DNA from 3 places in the Paenibacillus sp. FSL L8-0436 genome. Region 1 is predicted to be linked to each of the others. Evidence: predicted binding sites of a transcription regulator. Region 1 holds the regulator's gene; each other region holds the start of a gene.
The links. Region 1 encodes LexA, which represses DNA repair genes until DNA is damaged. Its sites were predicted from a motif close to CGAACATATGTTCG; they were not measured.

Region 1 (4,727 bases):
CTCCGGTTGTTCTCCAGCTGAGAAATTGGACCAAAGTGCTTCATAAGGATTAATCCCGATCATTTTTGTGAAAGGGAACGTCTCATAAGTCTCATAAAGATTCCTGGCTTCCCTGCGAACGGCAACTTCAAGCTCTTTAGGATCAATGGAGTCACCTGCAGCTTCACATGCATTGCGGAAGGCTTCTTCAACACTCCGTTCATCCCAGAGCAATGTATCGTCAAGATCAAATAGTACGGCGGTAATTGGCATTAGATTTCTCCCTCTCCCTATGCTGTTATATCTTCCTACTCGTGTACTACTTCGATGTTATTGGCTTTGCCGAACTCCTCCAGGCGTACACCCATGGCCTCAGTGTTATACCGGTTAATCAGCTTGGAGAAAATCCACTGTTTGCGCTTGCCCTTATATTTAAGCACAACCACTCCACGGGACAAAGTGATCTTCTCAATATCTCCCGCCTGCAGCCAGCGTTCACGGTTATACTTAATCGTAGACACTCTGTTGCGCTCAACCTTCAGATACGGACGCCGGAAGAATAGAAGTGCCGCCAGCGCAAAGTAAAGAACGACGCCCAGCCAATTGGCAAGGATGCCGCTGCCTCTGGCCTCGTCGATCGAGCCTACCACCCAGAACATAATTCCAAGCAGCATTAGAACAACTGGAAACGCAATGTTGCGGCCCTTAAAGATATCACTGTTTTTCGCAGCTGATTTTGACGAAGAAGCATAAATGGAATCCTTGCCCTGCTTCTTTCTTTGCTTGTTGACCTGCTGTGTGTTGCGTTGAACCATTCTTTCCCAAGAACGGGCCATGTCAGTTCCCCCTAGTCATCCTGTAATATCTATGAAAAAGACACACTGGACTAATGTTTGAGTCCCTTGTTGCCTTGTTCATGCTCATCATTATCCACGATTTCAATGGTGTCGAGCTGAGCCCGGAAGTTGCTGCGGATGTTGCCCAGATAAATCTCGCGGAGCTTGGCCCGTTCAGCCAATTCCTCTTCACTCAGGCCGCCATTCTTCTGTTTGCGTGCCAGTTCATTGATGCGTGCGACCAATTCGTCAATATTCAATGCTTTCCCCTCCCCTATAAATTCATTCTAACTTTGCCATGAGAAAAAGAGCTTGTCAAGGTCTACCCCCTGAAAGCTCTTTACGTCAGTCTATACTGCTTATGATGAAGTTAATACACAGGCAATGTCAGTATATCTCCGGCCTGAATGTTCCCGTTCTTCAAACCGCTTGTTTTTTTAATTCCTTCTATATATACGACCGTCTTCATACCCGCTGGTTTGTTCTTAAGGGCGATACTCCAGAGCGTGTCTCCGCGTTCAACTACTACCCGTTTCTCCTGCTTCACTAATGATGCTGAACTCGCAAAAACATTACCAACAACTGTAAATCCGGATACAACAAGCATAAAGACCAGCACAAGCTTCACCAGATATTCTTTACGGTATAATCCTAAGATCGCTGCAAATAAAGCGGCGGCGGATTGTTTCATTTCATTCATATGATTAGAAGCAGATTGTCCTCTAGTAGATTCAACTTCACCGGCCTCTTCGTAGATGCTGCGGTATGTACTGTATTTTAACATTGTCATCGTCCTCCAAACACTTGTTCTTACTTTCGAAAATAATATAACACGAACATGTGTTTTGATCAATAGATTTTTTAGAACAATTGTTCGCTTTTTTTTCGTATCCTTAAATGTGCCAGTTTCCAGCACCGGCTTTGCCTTTTCCCGCCATTTTCAAGCCGTTATTAGATACTAATATGGTAAAAAGCTACTATTTCCACTATTAATCTCAGATTGTTAGAACTTATGTTTGTACGAACGGAAGTTCTATGTTATAATTTTCCCAAACATACTATATGGGGTTGATTCCGATGTCAAAGATTTCGAGTCGTCAACTGGCGATCCTGGAATTTATACGTAACGAAGTCCGTAGCAAGGGTTATCCTCCGTCCGTCCGGGAAATCGGTGAAGCTGTAGGCTTGGCCTCAAGCTCCACAGTGCACGGCCATCTGGACCGGCTTGAGAAGAAAGGCCTTATCCGCCGCGACCCTACGAAACCGCGTGCAATTGAGCTGCTCGGCCAGGAAGATTCCGAGAATGTACATCAATTCGTACAGACGGTTACCCGTATTCCTGTCGTAGGTAAGGTCACCGCCGGGGTGCCGATTACCGCAACGGAGAATATCGAAGATTACTTCCCACTACCTTCCCACTATGTGGGGGACAACAAGGTATTTATGCTCTCCGTTCTCGGTGACAGCATGGTGGAAGCAGGTATTATGAATGGTGACTACGTAATCGTCCGCCAGCAGCAGACTGCTGACAATGGCGATATCGTCGTTGCCATGACTGAAGAAGACGAAGCTACAGTCAAGACATTCTACAAAGAACGTGACCACATTCGTCTACAGCCGGAGAATCCGGCTTATGAACCCCTCCGTCTTAACCGCGTTACGATTTTGGGACGAGTTATCGGTCTCTTCCGCGATATCCATTAATATTATTGTTCATATTTAAGGGCTGCTTCGCTTTTTCAAGTGAAGCAGCCCTTTCCCCTTTTCAAACATTTCCTTCGAACAGCAACAGCACTCCGCACATATTCTGATATCAAAGGAGTGCTGAACCTATGCCTAATTATCGGATTATTGTTGATCTGTCGCAGCGCATGCTTTATTTGCTTGACAATAACATCGTTACCCGAGGGTTCCCTGTCGGTATTGGCACCATGCTTACCGTTTCACCGGTGGGAGAATACACTATCATTAACAAACAGCCTAAGCCTGGCGGACCCTTTGGTGCATTCTGGATGGGTCTATCCAAACCACATTACGGCATTCATGGAACGAATGACCCTTCCTCCATCGGTCATATGGTCTCCCATGGCTGTATCCGCATGTACAATGAGGATGTGCTGGCCCTTGCAGCAATCGTGCCTATTGGAACACGGGTTACAATAAGGGAGTAACAGTATGGTGGTCAGACAAAAAGCAAAAACACCCTAAGGATCACCAAGAAATGATCAAGGGTGTTTTTCATTGTGCTTAATATGGGTCTTTCCTGTCTACTGATTCATATCGGTCGCGTATTTCACGATTTTTAGCATATATGTACAAATCCAAAGCTATTATTCCTCTCCGGGCAAGTTTAACCAATAGTACGAATGCGTAAATACAAGCTACAACCGATATGAGCCACATCAATACGCTAAACACGCCAATTCCATTAAAGAATAAATTTCCCCGATGCACAGACAACTTTCACTCACTCCCCTGTATTTTTGAATATGAAAATACCCCACCGTTCTGGCAGGGTACTGTTATTTCGTCATTATAATGTTGTTTGGAACAAATTGTATATGATCTTTATTTCAACAGCTTCGGCTTAGGCTCTATCGGAAAGGCTGGTTTGTTGTGTTTCGGCAGCTTCATCAGAAGAACCATGTCCGGGACCCAGCAAATTCAGCACAATCACACCAATGACGATTAAGGTTATTCCTATTACACTGCCTGTATTTATTTTTTCTTTCCAGATCAGTACCGAGATCAGAACTGTAGCTACCGCTCCGATTCCAGACCAAATTGCATAGGCCGTATTTAATGGAATAGTCTTCAGGGACAACGACAAAAAGAAGAACGAACAAATGAAACTAATCAGCATTACGATTACCGGGATTATTTTGGTGAATCCTTGCGATGCTTTGAGCATCGAAGTTCCTACAAGTTCGCTGGCAATGGATATCGCCAAAAACAGATACGGCACTTACTTCTCCTCCTTTACTCCGTCCATCAATTCTTTGTAAATGCGTTCTTTTAACTCCAGATCTGGCGGTGCCAGTCCAAACTTTTCCGCAAACCAGAGTCCGTCGGTCGCCAGTCGGGCAATGGTTGCCCGCAGTGGATCCACACCGTCATTTTCAAAATTATGTTGCCATTCAGCATATTTCTCCTGCATGTTTGTCAATAAGCTCGGATTCGTAAATAAAGCTGCTGCCAGCACCGAGTTCATGTCACTGCCTTCTCCAAAACCATAAAAAGTAGATTCATGTATGCCCTGCTCTATTTACCAGCTTGTTGCTTGTCCTGCTCTACATGGCTCTGAACATCTTTCGTAAAGTTTCGGGTCAGCTCATCCACCATGCCGGAAACCAGTTGTTCCTTGTTAGGAAAGTGATACAGTAAACCGCCTTTGCTCACGCCTGGCGCTTTGGCCACAGCTTCCAGAGTTAAGTGTTCCACCCCTTGATCACGAACAATGGAGGAGGCCGCTTGCAAAATCATTTTTTTCTTGGAGCTGTTGTTATGTATAGTCACCTTATCACCCCAATTTCAACTGTACCGTCGGGACGGTTTTTTTGTCAAACCAATATAAGTATAAATAACCTGGCTTTTCCGCAAGCAGAAAATAAAATAAAGAACATACACCATACGCTTGCAATGCCCACAAAATGGGTAATAAATACCATATAGTTTGAAGATCAGCTATTCGTTCCGCTATTGGCCGTTCTCTTTAAGTTTGGTTACGCGCATGTGTCTAATCCATACTTATGTAAGGTGAATGAATGGGCTATCCTAGAGTTATACAGGAATTCACCCTTACAGGCGGGAGGAAAAAGATGAAAAAGAACAAACCATTCTATAAAATCTGGTGGTTCTGGGTGGTCTTAATAGCCGCCGGCATCATAGGGTTGGTTACCACCGGGAACGAAG
Region 2 (4,727 bases), 1.3 Mb from region 1:
CATGATGCCGCTCCCACTCATACCGTTTCTTGATAATCTCCACCGCAGAGGCGATAAGCGTCTGGTCTTCAATTGAAATCTCTTTTCCCATCTCTCTGTCCCCCCCTTTATTTTCCTAACTTAGTATACTAAAGGACACTGAACTTACGCTATACTAATTAAGCCTATGCTTCCGATGCCAGTTTTGTACGAACCGAATCCATGAAGCTAGGCTCACAAAACTTTTAGGAGGAGCAGATGTGAAAAAGAAGAAATTCATCCCCAGTCTTATCATCATTGCACTGTTGGTCCTGGCGGCTTACTGGTTTGAAGATAATGGCCAGAACGTCACGACGCCTTCTTCGGAAGACTCCGAGGTAGTCCAGCTCGAATTCCCGGCAGATCGTTACCCGGAGACAGCCGGACATATCCAGGAGGCAATCAGCAGCGGGGAATCGGCGATCTGCACCATCAACCGGGGGGAAGCCGAAGCGAACCGCAAGGAATCCTTAAAAGGGGTGCCGACCAAAAAAGGCTACGACCGTGATGAATGGCCGATGGCCATGTGTGACGAAGGCGGCGCCGGAGCCGACATTGAATACATAACGCCAAGCGATAACCGCGGGGCAGGAAGCTGGGTAGGCAACCAGCTGGAGGATTTTGCCGACGGAACAAAGGTAGAATTCATGTTCAAATAACAAAGAAACGGATACCGTCCTCCCGGAAGGTATCCGTTTCTTTGTGTACATAGCGCTACGCAGATTGCCTCAGTCGTTCCAGTGGCCGCTGATCGAAGTATGCGTCCCAGGCTCGGGAGTTTCCCAAGCGACCAAAATAACCGCTAATTCTATAGGCTGTGGCGGCTGCCATTGGATATGACCCTCCAGCACCAGCTCGCGAAATCCGGAATAGATTCCCGCCGGTGTCCGCCCGCTGAGCCTTGCAAGCTCAGGCAGTGTTGGCATCCTCCGGAAGTGGTTGCTGAAATGGTACATGATCCTCAGCAGCTTGCGCGCTGTATCATCCAGCATAACGGGCCTTTGCCTGGCGCCAGGCAAGGATGTTAGCAGTCCGGAATACTCTTGGACCGCCCGTGGTCAGGCAGGTGGCCCGGAGCAGCCCACCTTTAATCCCATGAACCTCAACTCTGCGCTGGGTGATGTTTCCCGACTTGTCCTCATATATAATCTCAATAACCTGCCCGATCAGCTTCTCCATTTCTTTTACACTCATGTAAACCGCCTCCTTTAGAAAGCCCAGGAATATTTGTATGTATTATATGCGAACAAATGTTCTTTATGCAATCTTCCGTCAATTAGGCGTAATATAAAGTGGGATAATATTCCACGCGCGGAGAGCCAAGGTGTTCTATATTTGTTATCGGGGAAAAAGGCTTTACGGGCCCATGCCTGAGGAAGAAGCCTTCAAGGAATGGTTTGCACTTGCAGGCACGGTAAAAGAACTCTATATCATTGAAGTCGACGAAACCACGGGAAGAATCAAACGTCAGATAGGACCCACAGCCCGTAAAAAAAAGAAATAGCCCCATCTGGCATATGCCTGACGGGGCAGCATTCGATTGAGTCTGATTTAGAATATACAGGCTTTTGTAATAATTACCAGAAGAATAAAGAGAACCAGAATGGAGGTTGTCGATGTCCATGGACTTACTACCGGCATAACTGCCGGAGGACCTTGGTTTACTCCACCAACGTTAGTACCGCAACCGCAACCATAATCTACACCCATTATTTAAATTCCTCCTCGTGAATATTGAATACAGCACAGAATATGTCAAAGGCTGATCTACCGTATGGGCCAAACGGCAAAGAAATGTCATTCACCTAAAGTATCGGCCCATCATTGTCGATATACAGTATGTAAATTCAAAGCTGTGAAGCTTCAAAAAACTTAGCGTATGCTTTCGATGTGAGTTTTGTACGAAGAACTTTCAGGAAGCATTGCTCACAAAACTTTCAGGAGGTGCAACATGGACATTGCTGCATTATCAATGGCGATGAGTCAGGCGTCCCTACACCAGGCTGCAGGGCTGCAAGTCATGAATATTGCCACAAAAACGACTGAGATCCAAAGCCAGAATCTGGTCCAAATGCTCCAGCAGAGCCCACACCCCAACTTGGGAAAAACACTTGATATTGTAGTTTGATTGATTTATGCTTACATACATAAGAACATGAGTTCCGGTTACCCTTGAGCCCTTTGGGCTTTTCTTTTGGCCATTAATACGAACATACGATCCTATATCGAGGTGATTCCCATGCAATCCTACTATCAAATGACCGCCCTGGAGAAATGGACTGAAGATTTATATCAGCGGTTGAACGTGCAACAGCCGTCGCAAATCTCCATTGAGTACATATCGGAGCGGCTGAATATCTGGATTCATTATCTGGATGTAAGAAGCAAGAGCATTGAAGCCTCTGCAGGCATGTACAGCATGTTTATTGACAGCAGCCTTCCACCCGAGCTGCAGCGTCTCGAGTTCCTCCATGAGCTCTGCCATTTGCTTCGCCATGCCGGTAACCACACGCTGATGCCCGAACAGTTCACACAGGCACAGGAGGATGAATCCGAGCGTTTTATCCTTTATGCGGCGATGCCCTACTCCATGATTTCCGCCAGAACGTTGCCTGAACTCCGTGAAGATGCCGTCCAATATATCGCTTCAACCTTTCAGGTTCCTGCTGAGCTAGCCATGCAGCGGATTGACCAGATTCAGAGACGAGTGTTCCAAGGGCAATTGATGGCTGTGATGGAAAGGAACGAAGACAGAAATTTAATCCACCGACATATTCGGTAAACACTGCGGGGATAATAGCCTATGCATAATGAAATGCAGAGACCTTATGTATAGGGTGAATTTACCCGTAAGGGGGAGCGAAATGGACGCCATTCAAGTCATCCAGTTATTAATGACCCATCCGGATTACAGCGTGGATGCCGTGCATCCTGATATCCCGGATTTTGTTGGCATTGAGACCATTGAGGTCGATCATGAAACCCAGACCTTCTCCATTCTGCTGCAAGAACCGAAGGAAGAAGATTAGGGGGACCCATGGACAAAAAAGTGACCCCGCCGGCGTCCGGCAGGGTCCATATCTATTAATAAGGGGGGTATGTGTTTACTATAATCCCGTTAGCTTAAGCCCTAATGAAATCCCGCTGAAGATGAACTGAATCTTTTCCGGCACTACCGTCTTTCTGCTGCAGCATGTATTCTTCTTCATCCTGATAGCGCTTGTCTGCACTACACTGCTCGTTCATGAGAAGAGCGAATGAACAATCTGGCTAGCCTGAGCTCACAAACTGCATTACGCCTATTGCCGTCAGCAGGAAAAACACGATCAGAATCCCCCATATTACCCTGCGCAATATTTTTCCGGAGTCATGGCCGGGTGGATGCCCGCCTTGATTCTCCAGCGTAGCTATCCGGCGCTCAAGCTCCTGAATTTTCTTTTGCTCAGACATATTCTCCATCTCCTTTTTTTGTATATACTCAATAAAACGCTTCCAAATCTAAAAAGTTTCATAAAAGGAAATTAACCTTTCTTTCATCTCTCTGTAACCTATCTCCCAATTTATTCCTTTACTATGGGAGGAGGAGGGGATTTCCATGAAAACACTCTGGGTTCTTATGTCCGTAATCCAGCTTATGTTCGCATACAGCCCGCAAGCCGGTAACATAGATGAAGATAATAACATCCGTACATTCCAATATTCTTTGGAAGCCGGGTACAGCTGGAAGGCAACTTCAGCAGGTTCAGGAATGTATCAGGCAGACAACCGTATCTATATGAGCAATGACAGAGGCATATCCTGGCATAAGCTGAGCGATTCCTTGAGCGGCACTTTGCCAAGCGGCCCCATTGGAGACCTCAAGTTTAAGACGAAGGACACCGGCTGGATTACGATCCATTCTCCACGACAAGGCGATATTGGACTATATAAGACAACCGATGGCGGAATTCACTGGGCCAAAGAGCAGCTTGAAGTACCTTCAAAATACGCTTCCGTTCAGTTTAACCCTTCCTCTCCTATATTTTTCACCTCTACAAATTATGGAATCGTCCTACTGAATGAGATCGGGCTGCTGAACGAGGAAGGCCAGACTGAAACCTCTCTACTCTTCTATGCAACGCAAGACAATGGACGTCATTGGACCCCCATCATGGATAGACCTGAGGGACAATGGAACGGTTTATCCTGGAAGGCCTCTTTGGATCAGAAATCTGCAAGCTACTCATGGAGTATTACTATCGGTGATAGAACCTGGACTTCATCCAATGGGGAAATATGGTCTATGAATTAAGATCCTTAGCATTTATAAAATGGGTGTCTTGAAGGATGGGCACAGCACTTTCCGCCAATGGGCTGGCATTTTACAATTCATTATGAAGAAGGCCTGCTGTATGTAGACCGGCTGTTCAATCAGGAGTTCAAAAAAAAGAAGTTCCAGCAGGTAACCTACAGTTTCGATACCTTGAACCTGCCCTATGAGAGATCCGGGGGATAAACCGGTAAACAATAAAGCAGCGGAAGCCTGAGCAGAAACAACACTCTTGGTAGCCGCTGCGTTTTTTTGTGTGTAACTTAAGAAACTGGATAAGCCGAAGTTACAGCCAGAATGATTTGGTAATAATGACGAGCAAAATAAACAATACCAGAATTGCCGCAGTCGATGTGCCAATACCGCCAACAGGACCTACATTTTCTCCGCATCCACATGA
Region 3 (4,727 bases), 1.3 Mb from region 1:
TTGACGGAGTGCTGGTGATTGACAGCTGGATGAAGCAAAGCGGGCAGGAGCGCAAGGGCAGCATCGGGCTGATTGCCGGCAAGCTGCATGAACTGAAGGTGGAGTATTACGAGAACCAGGGCGATGCGAAGGCGGTGTTAATGTGGGAAAGCTCCAGCCAGCCTAAAATCGTTATTCCGGCCGGAGCGTTGTATCTTCCGTAACGGGCTGCCGCAACAACTTAGATTTGCTCGCGGTAGCTGATGTTGTTGGCAATTTTTTCGTTGCGGACAGCGCCTCGCAGCACATCCTTCACAGACTGCACCTTGCGGATTTTCCGGAACAAAAGCTGTGGTGTTGAAGGGTCATCGGAGAAGACAGTAAGCGTTCCGATTCCAAGCAGACGGTCCGGAATGGACTGGGCTACCGAGAAATCATTTACCCGCAGCAGTTCAATTTCTTCGAGATCTTTGCCGATAAGTCCGGTTTTGACCATAATCCGCTGACTGGTGATCGTGTAGGTAGTTGTGTTAAGGCCTATGAGGCCTTTGAGGCGGTCGGAAATGCCGGCGGGTTTACCCTCCCACAATTCGACTTCCGGACCTGAGCCGGAGCTGGTCATTCCTTTAGCTGACGTTTGGTGCGGTGCCGCTGGAACCGTTCCATCGACAGGCGCTCCGCATTTTCCGCAAAATTTGGCACCTTGCTTGTTTTCTGCACCACAGGCTGTGCAATAAGCCATAAGGGATCTTCCTCTCTTATTCCGGATGAAATGATTATAGTATACCATTAGATTTCCGGTCACGGCCGGAGATCTTTTTACCCATGAATACGCTTAATTTTAGGAAAATGTTTCATTCGGGCGCATTTTACAATATTTTCATTTGCACTTTGCAAAAGCCGCCATTATTCTGTTAAGTGGAGGGATTCAAAAATGAGAAAAGCTTTACTGACAGGATTACTTATGGTGGTGGTTATCCTCAGCGCCTGCAGCAATAATAGTTCAGCCCCCGCATCAGAGGAAGAAGCGCAGGAGACCGTACAAAACTTCTACGACAAGATGTCAAAATTCGATGAAAAGGGCAAGTCTTCCCTGGATAATTTCAACACTACTTTAACCTCTTATTCGACAGGAAAAGCCTCGGACAAAGAGCTGGAGAAAGCGGTTGATCAATTCCAGGATGCGACATCGGAAATTGCCGATGAGGTGGGGGATGTGAAGATTTCCAAAAACCTGCCCGAAGAGGTTCGAAAACTACTGAGTGAATCAATGATCGCTTTTAAAAGCGCGTACTCCATTAAAGAGCAAGCCTCGAAAAGCGCCGTTTCTCCCGACGTTACGGCCGATGAGTTCAATGCGATGAACCAGCAGGCGGATGTGGCGATGCTGTATGGCATTTCCAAGCTGAACGAAGCAAGGGCTGCCGTAGGGCTGATCGAAGACGGGATCGGCACAGAAGCTGCGGGGACTGCGGATGCGGAGTCTGGTACAGCAGTGGGCAGTACGGACGTAAAGCTGGCTCCGACGACAGAGAATAGCACAAATTCCGGGTCATCGACCATTACCGGCGGCAAATAAGGAATAACCACAATTAAAGTTGAGGTCTGTAGTTACACAAAATGGTAAAAGGCGCTTCACAGCTGCAGGCTGTGTGCGCCTTTTTGTTTGTTATTTGGAACGGAGCAGCCGTTTTTTCCATTTATAATATATAGAATTATACACCTATTTTGTGGAAAACAGGCACTTCCCTCTGTCATTTATTTCTGGTTGATTAATAAGCGGAACTGCAGATATAATACAAACATACGTTCGTGTTATATAAAGCATAAGTAATGCATTAACCATCGGGAAGGGGAATGGCAATGACACTCGGCAAGAAGCTGAAAGGCAATGGCCTGTGGGAGAGCAGCCGGATGATGCTGCCGGAGCATAAGAGCCGGATTATAAGAGATGAACGGGAAACGTTGCGCACGATTAAGCCGATTCTGGATGAACAGAAGCTGGAAGAGATCGAGTGTACGCTGGCTCTGTCGCTGCGGGCGCATGTCCGTGTGACGGTTGTTCTGTTTGATCCTTTTGAGCGCAAGCTGCTGAGCGGCTTTGTGACCTCCATTCACACCCACTCGCGCGAATTCAAGCTGCAGTGGGCGGAGGAATGGAAATGGGTCAACGTGGACGATATTTTGGAGGTATACATCGTTTGATGATCGGTTGCCGGAATGCATGCGGATTATATTTTTTTGTAGGAGAAGACCATCATCAAGACCTCTATCTTTTGAATGATGCCCATATACCACATCAATATGTAGAGGACATTGAACAGATTAGGGGGAACAACAACGGTGAGGCTGGCGGATGCAACGGCAAACGTAATTCCCACAATGAGCGAAAGTATCCCGGCATACTGAGCGTTTACGAATAAATTGAACAAGGAAATGGAAGGATCATTTGGACGGGACAGCGCAAAGTACTGCCTGAACTGGCTGAATACATTCTTAACGATAAACTGCAGACCGGTAACATCGAAGTACGGATTGATCTCTGTTTTGTTCGCACCGGCGAATACGATCGAGAGATAGGCGTAGGACAGGATAAACAACAGCAGATTGCCGGGATTTCTGCGCAGCGGGGGGAGTAGCTCCATGCAAACCGTCACGCTGGATAATACATAGATAAAGGGTAAAATCAGCAGTACAAAAGGCATTATATAGGAAAGAGGCTCAATCGCATAGCTTTCCCCCCTGCTGAGCTGCATGATCAGAGCCATGACTTCAACGGCCAGGGCAACCAGCCCAAGGTAGAGGGAATTTGCCAAACGTTTGGATTCCGTATATTAATGCACATTTAAGGGAGAGGTAGTATAGTACATCTTCAGTTGCAGCGTCGCATCTCTTCCGATGGAGTTTCGGATCAGGAAGATACCCCCGAATAGCAGCAGACAGTTAAAAAACAACACCACCAGCAGACCCATCCATACGGAGTTATAGGTCCCTCTGTAGTGCCCGTCAAGGAGACTGTTTTTAATAACAGTGGTTAGGCTGCCGGTAGTATCACTCGCCAGAAAGTAATAATAAGTACAGCACGCAAACACTACGATTGTCCACAGAAAGCTTGCTCATCGTATGCGTTCCTTCACCAGGACCAGAGATACAGACAAGAGATTTAAGGCAGAGGCGGTTCTTGTCATGCTGGTGATTCTCCTTTGATCTCATCCTGGTGGATGAGATAGAGGTAGACATCCTCAAGGGTGGGATAGACCGGCTCGGCCCGGGCGCTTGGCGGAGTTGACGAAAGGACACGGACCTCAATTCCGTCGCTAGATCTATTGCTGCTACTGCATATGTATTGTCTTGAAGGGTAGCAAGCCCGCTGTAATCCACGTTCATCTTCCATACCAGGCCTTCTACAGGTTCTGTTAATTGGTTCACGGCTCCAGCCGCCAGAATTCTGCCTTGCTTCATGATAATAATGCTTCCAGCCAGTGCTTCAATATCGGACACAATATGAGTGGAGTAGATCACGGTTGCGTCTTGCGCGGCCTTGGTAATGAGATTCTTCAAATTTACCCGTTCGTCGGGATCGAGTCCCACCGAGGGTTCATCCAGCAGCAGAAACTTGGGATTATTAAGCAAAGCCTGGGCAATGCCGATCTGCTGCCTCATTCCGCCGGAGTAGCTGGCGATATACTGATCACCGACCTCATTCAAGTTAAGCGCACTTAAAAGCTCTTGTATTCTGCCCGCTGCAACATACATCAGGAATTCTCGACCTGACAAGGCCGGGAACAGTCCAAAGGATTGCGGCAAATAGCCGATCCTGCTTTTATACTTGTTCTGAATCGTGTTGATATCCACACCGTTGCAGTAGACAGTTCCGCTTGTCGGCTTTTGGCCATGGTCAGAATATTCATCAAGGTGGACTTGCCTGCTCCGTTTGGTCCCAGCAGACCGTAAACCCCTTCGTGAAATTCCAAATGTACTGGATACAGTGCATGGCAGTTATTCCGGTATACTTGTTCTACATTATGTATAGTGATGTTCACATTTGCCCCCCAAACCCAGTTCAAGTTTTCAAAATACAAAAGGCACTCCTCGTGGAAGTGCCCTGTAAGGTCATGGCAATAATCTACATGTGAATAGTTTCACAAATAAATTTTACCATGTGAATCTATTATTTTTCACATCTGATATGAACTGCTTGTCCCGGTATTTCATTTCAATTTACGCCGGTTGCCTCCGTCTTCTCATAAGCGATCAGGGTAACGGCCTTGTTGCCTGTAATTTGGGCAATTGCCGCTTCGGCCTGGCGGATCACCTCCACGGCATCTTCCTGATCGGCAAGTACAGCCACCTTGTAGCTATCGCTGTGAATCTCCATTGTGTTATCCCACCCTTCATTGTTATTTTAGCCTTTTCCTGCGGAAATCATCCACCGGGAGCTTGATCAAGACAGGTATACAAGCAATGCAGCATGAGAAGGCATTTACTATACCAGGGGGTGATTATATGCTGACATTGGATCAGGTTAAGAGTAAATCTGCCGGATCGCTGGGCAAACTTCATCCCGTGCTGCAAGCTGCTGCGGATGAGTTGATACAGCGGAGCTATGCCAAGGGTGTACCCATCATCATTACTCAGGGGATGCGCACAATTGCAGAGCAGAATGCGCTTTATGCGCAGGGCAGAACCAAGAAGGGACCGATTGTTACGAATGCCCGGGGAGGCAGCAGTTATCATAATTACGGATT

Region 2: the regulator LexA is predicted to act here: its motif matches at 2,226-2,239, upstream of NSS79_RS25475 (ImmA/IrrE family metallo-endopeptidase).
Region 3: the regulator LexA is predicted to act here: its motif matches at 1,779-1,792, upstream of NSS79_RS25425 (YolD-like family protein).

The regions. Positions count from the first base shown of each region.
Region 1 is NZ_CP151955.1:4,229,103-4,233,829, forward strand. Features, by position in the region: gene NSS79_RS19170 (HAD family hydrolase) at 1-252, opposite strand, end outside; gene NSS79_RS19175 (hypothetical protein) at 288-815, opposite strand; gene NSS79_RS19180 (DUF896 domain-containing protein) at 866-1,075, opposite strand; gene NSS79_RS19185 (LysM peptidoglycan-binding domain-containing protein) at 1,186-1,599, opposite strand; gene lexA (transcriptional repressor LexA) at 1,893-2,519, shown strand; gene NSS79_RS19195 (L,D-transpeptidase) at 2,648-2,986, shown strand; gene NSS79_RS19200 (multidrug efflux SMR transporter) at 3,403-3,780, opposite strand; gene NSS79_RS19205 (hypothetical protein) at 3,781-4,026, opposite strand; gene NSS79_RS19210 (TetR/AcrR family transcriptional regulator) at 4,077-4,331, opposite strand; gene NSS79_RS19215 (hypothetical protein) at 4,634-4,727, shown strand, end outside.
Region 2 is NZ_CP151955.1:5,541,277-5,546,003, forward strand. Features, by position in the region: gene NSS79_RS25450 (cytidine deaminase) at 1-91, opposite strand, end outside; gene NSS79_RS25455 (NucA/NucB deoxyribonuclease domain-containing protein) at 240-677, shown strand; gene NSS79_RS25460 (hypothetical protein) at 747-1,010, opposite strand; gene NSS79_RS25465 (hypothetical protein) at 1,000-1,212, opposite strand; gene NSS79_RS25470 (YjfB family protein) at 1,970-2,146, shown strand; gene NSS79_RS25475 (ImmA/IrrE family metallo-endopeptidase) at 2,258-2,800, shown strand; gene NSS79_RS25480 (hypothetical protein) at 2,883-3,047, shown strand; gene NSS79_RS25485 (hypothetical protein) at 3,289-3,468, opposite strand; gene NSS79_RS25490 (hypothetical protein) at 3,614-4,309, shown strand; gene NSS79_RS25495 (hypothetical protein) at 4,367-4,513, shown strand.
Region 3 is NZ_CP151955.1:5,534,443-5,539,169, reverse strand. Features, by position in the region: gene NSS79_RS25440 (PA14 domain-containing protein) at 1-203, shown strand, start outside; gene NSS79_RS25435 (PH domain-containing protein) at 221-721, opposite strand; gene NSS79_RS25430 (hypothetical protein) at 914-1,558, shown strand; gene NSS79_RS25425 (YolD-like family protein) at 1,843-2,184, shown strand; gene NSS79_RS25420 (hypothetical protein) at 2,211-2,795, opposite strand; partial or broken gene NSS79_RS25415 (ATP-binding cassette domain-containing protein) at 3,031-4,022, opposite strand; gene NSS79_RS25410 (hypothetical protein) at 4,196-4,357, opposite strand; gene NSS79_RS25405 (M15 family metallopeptidase) at 4,486-4,727, shown strand, end outside.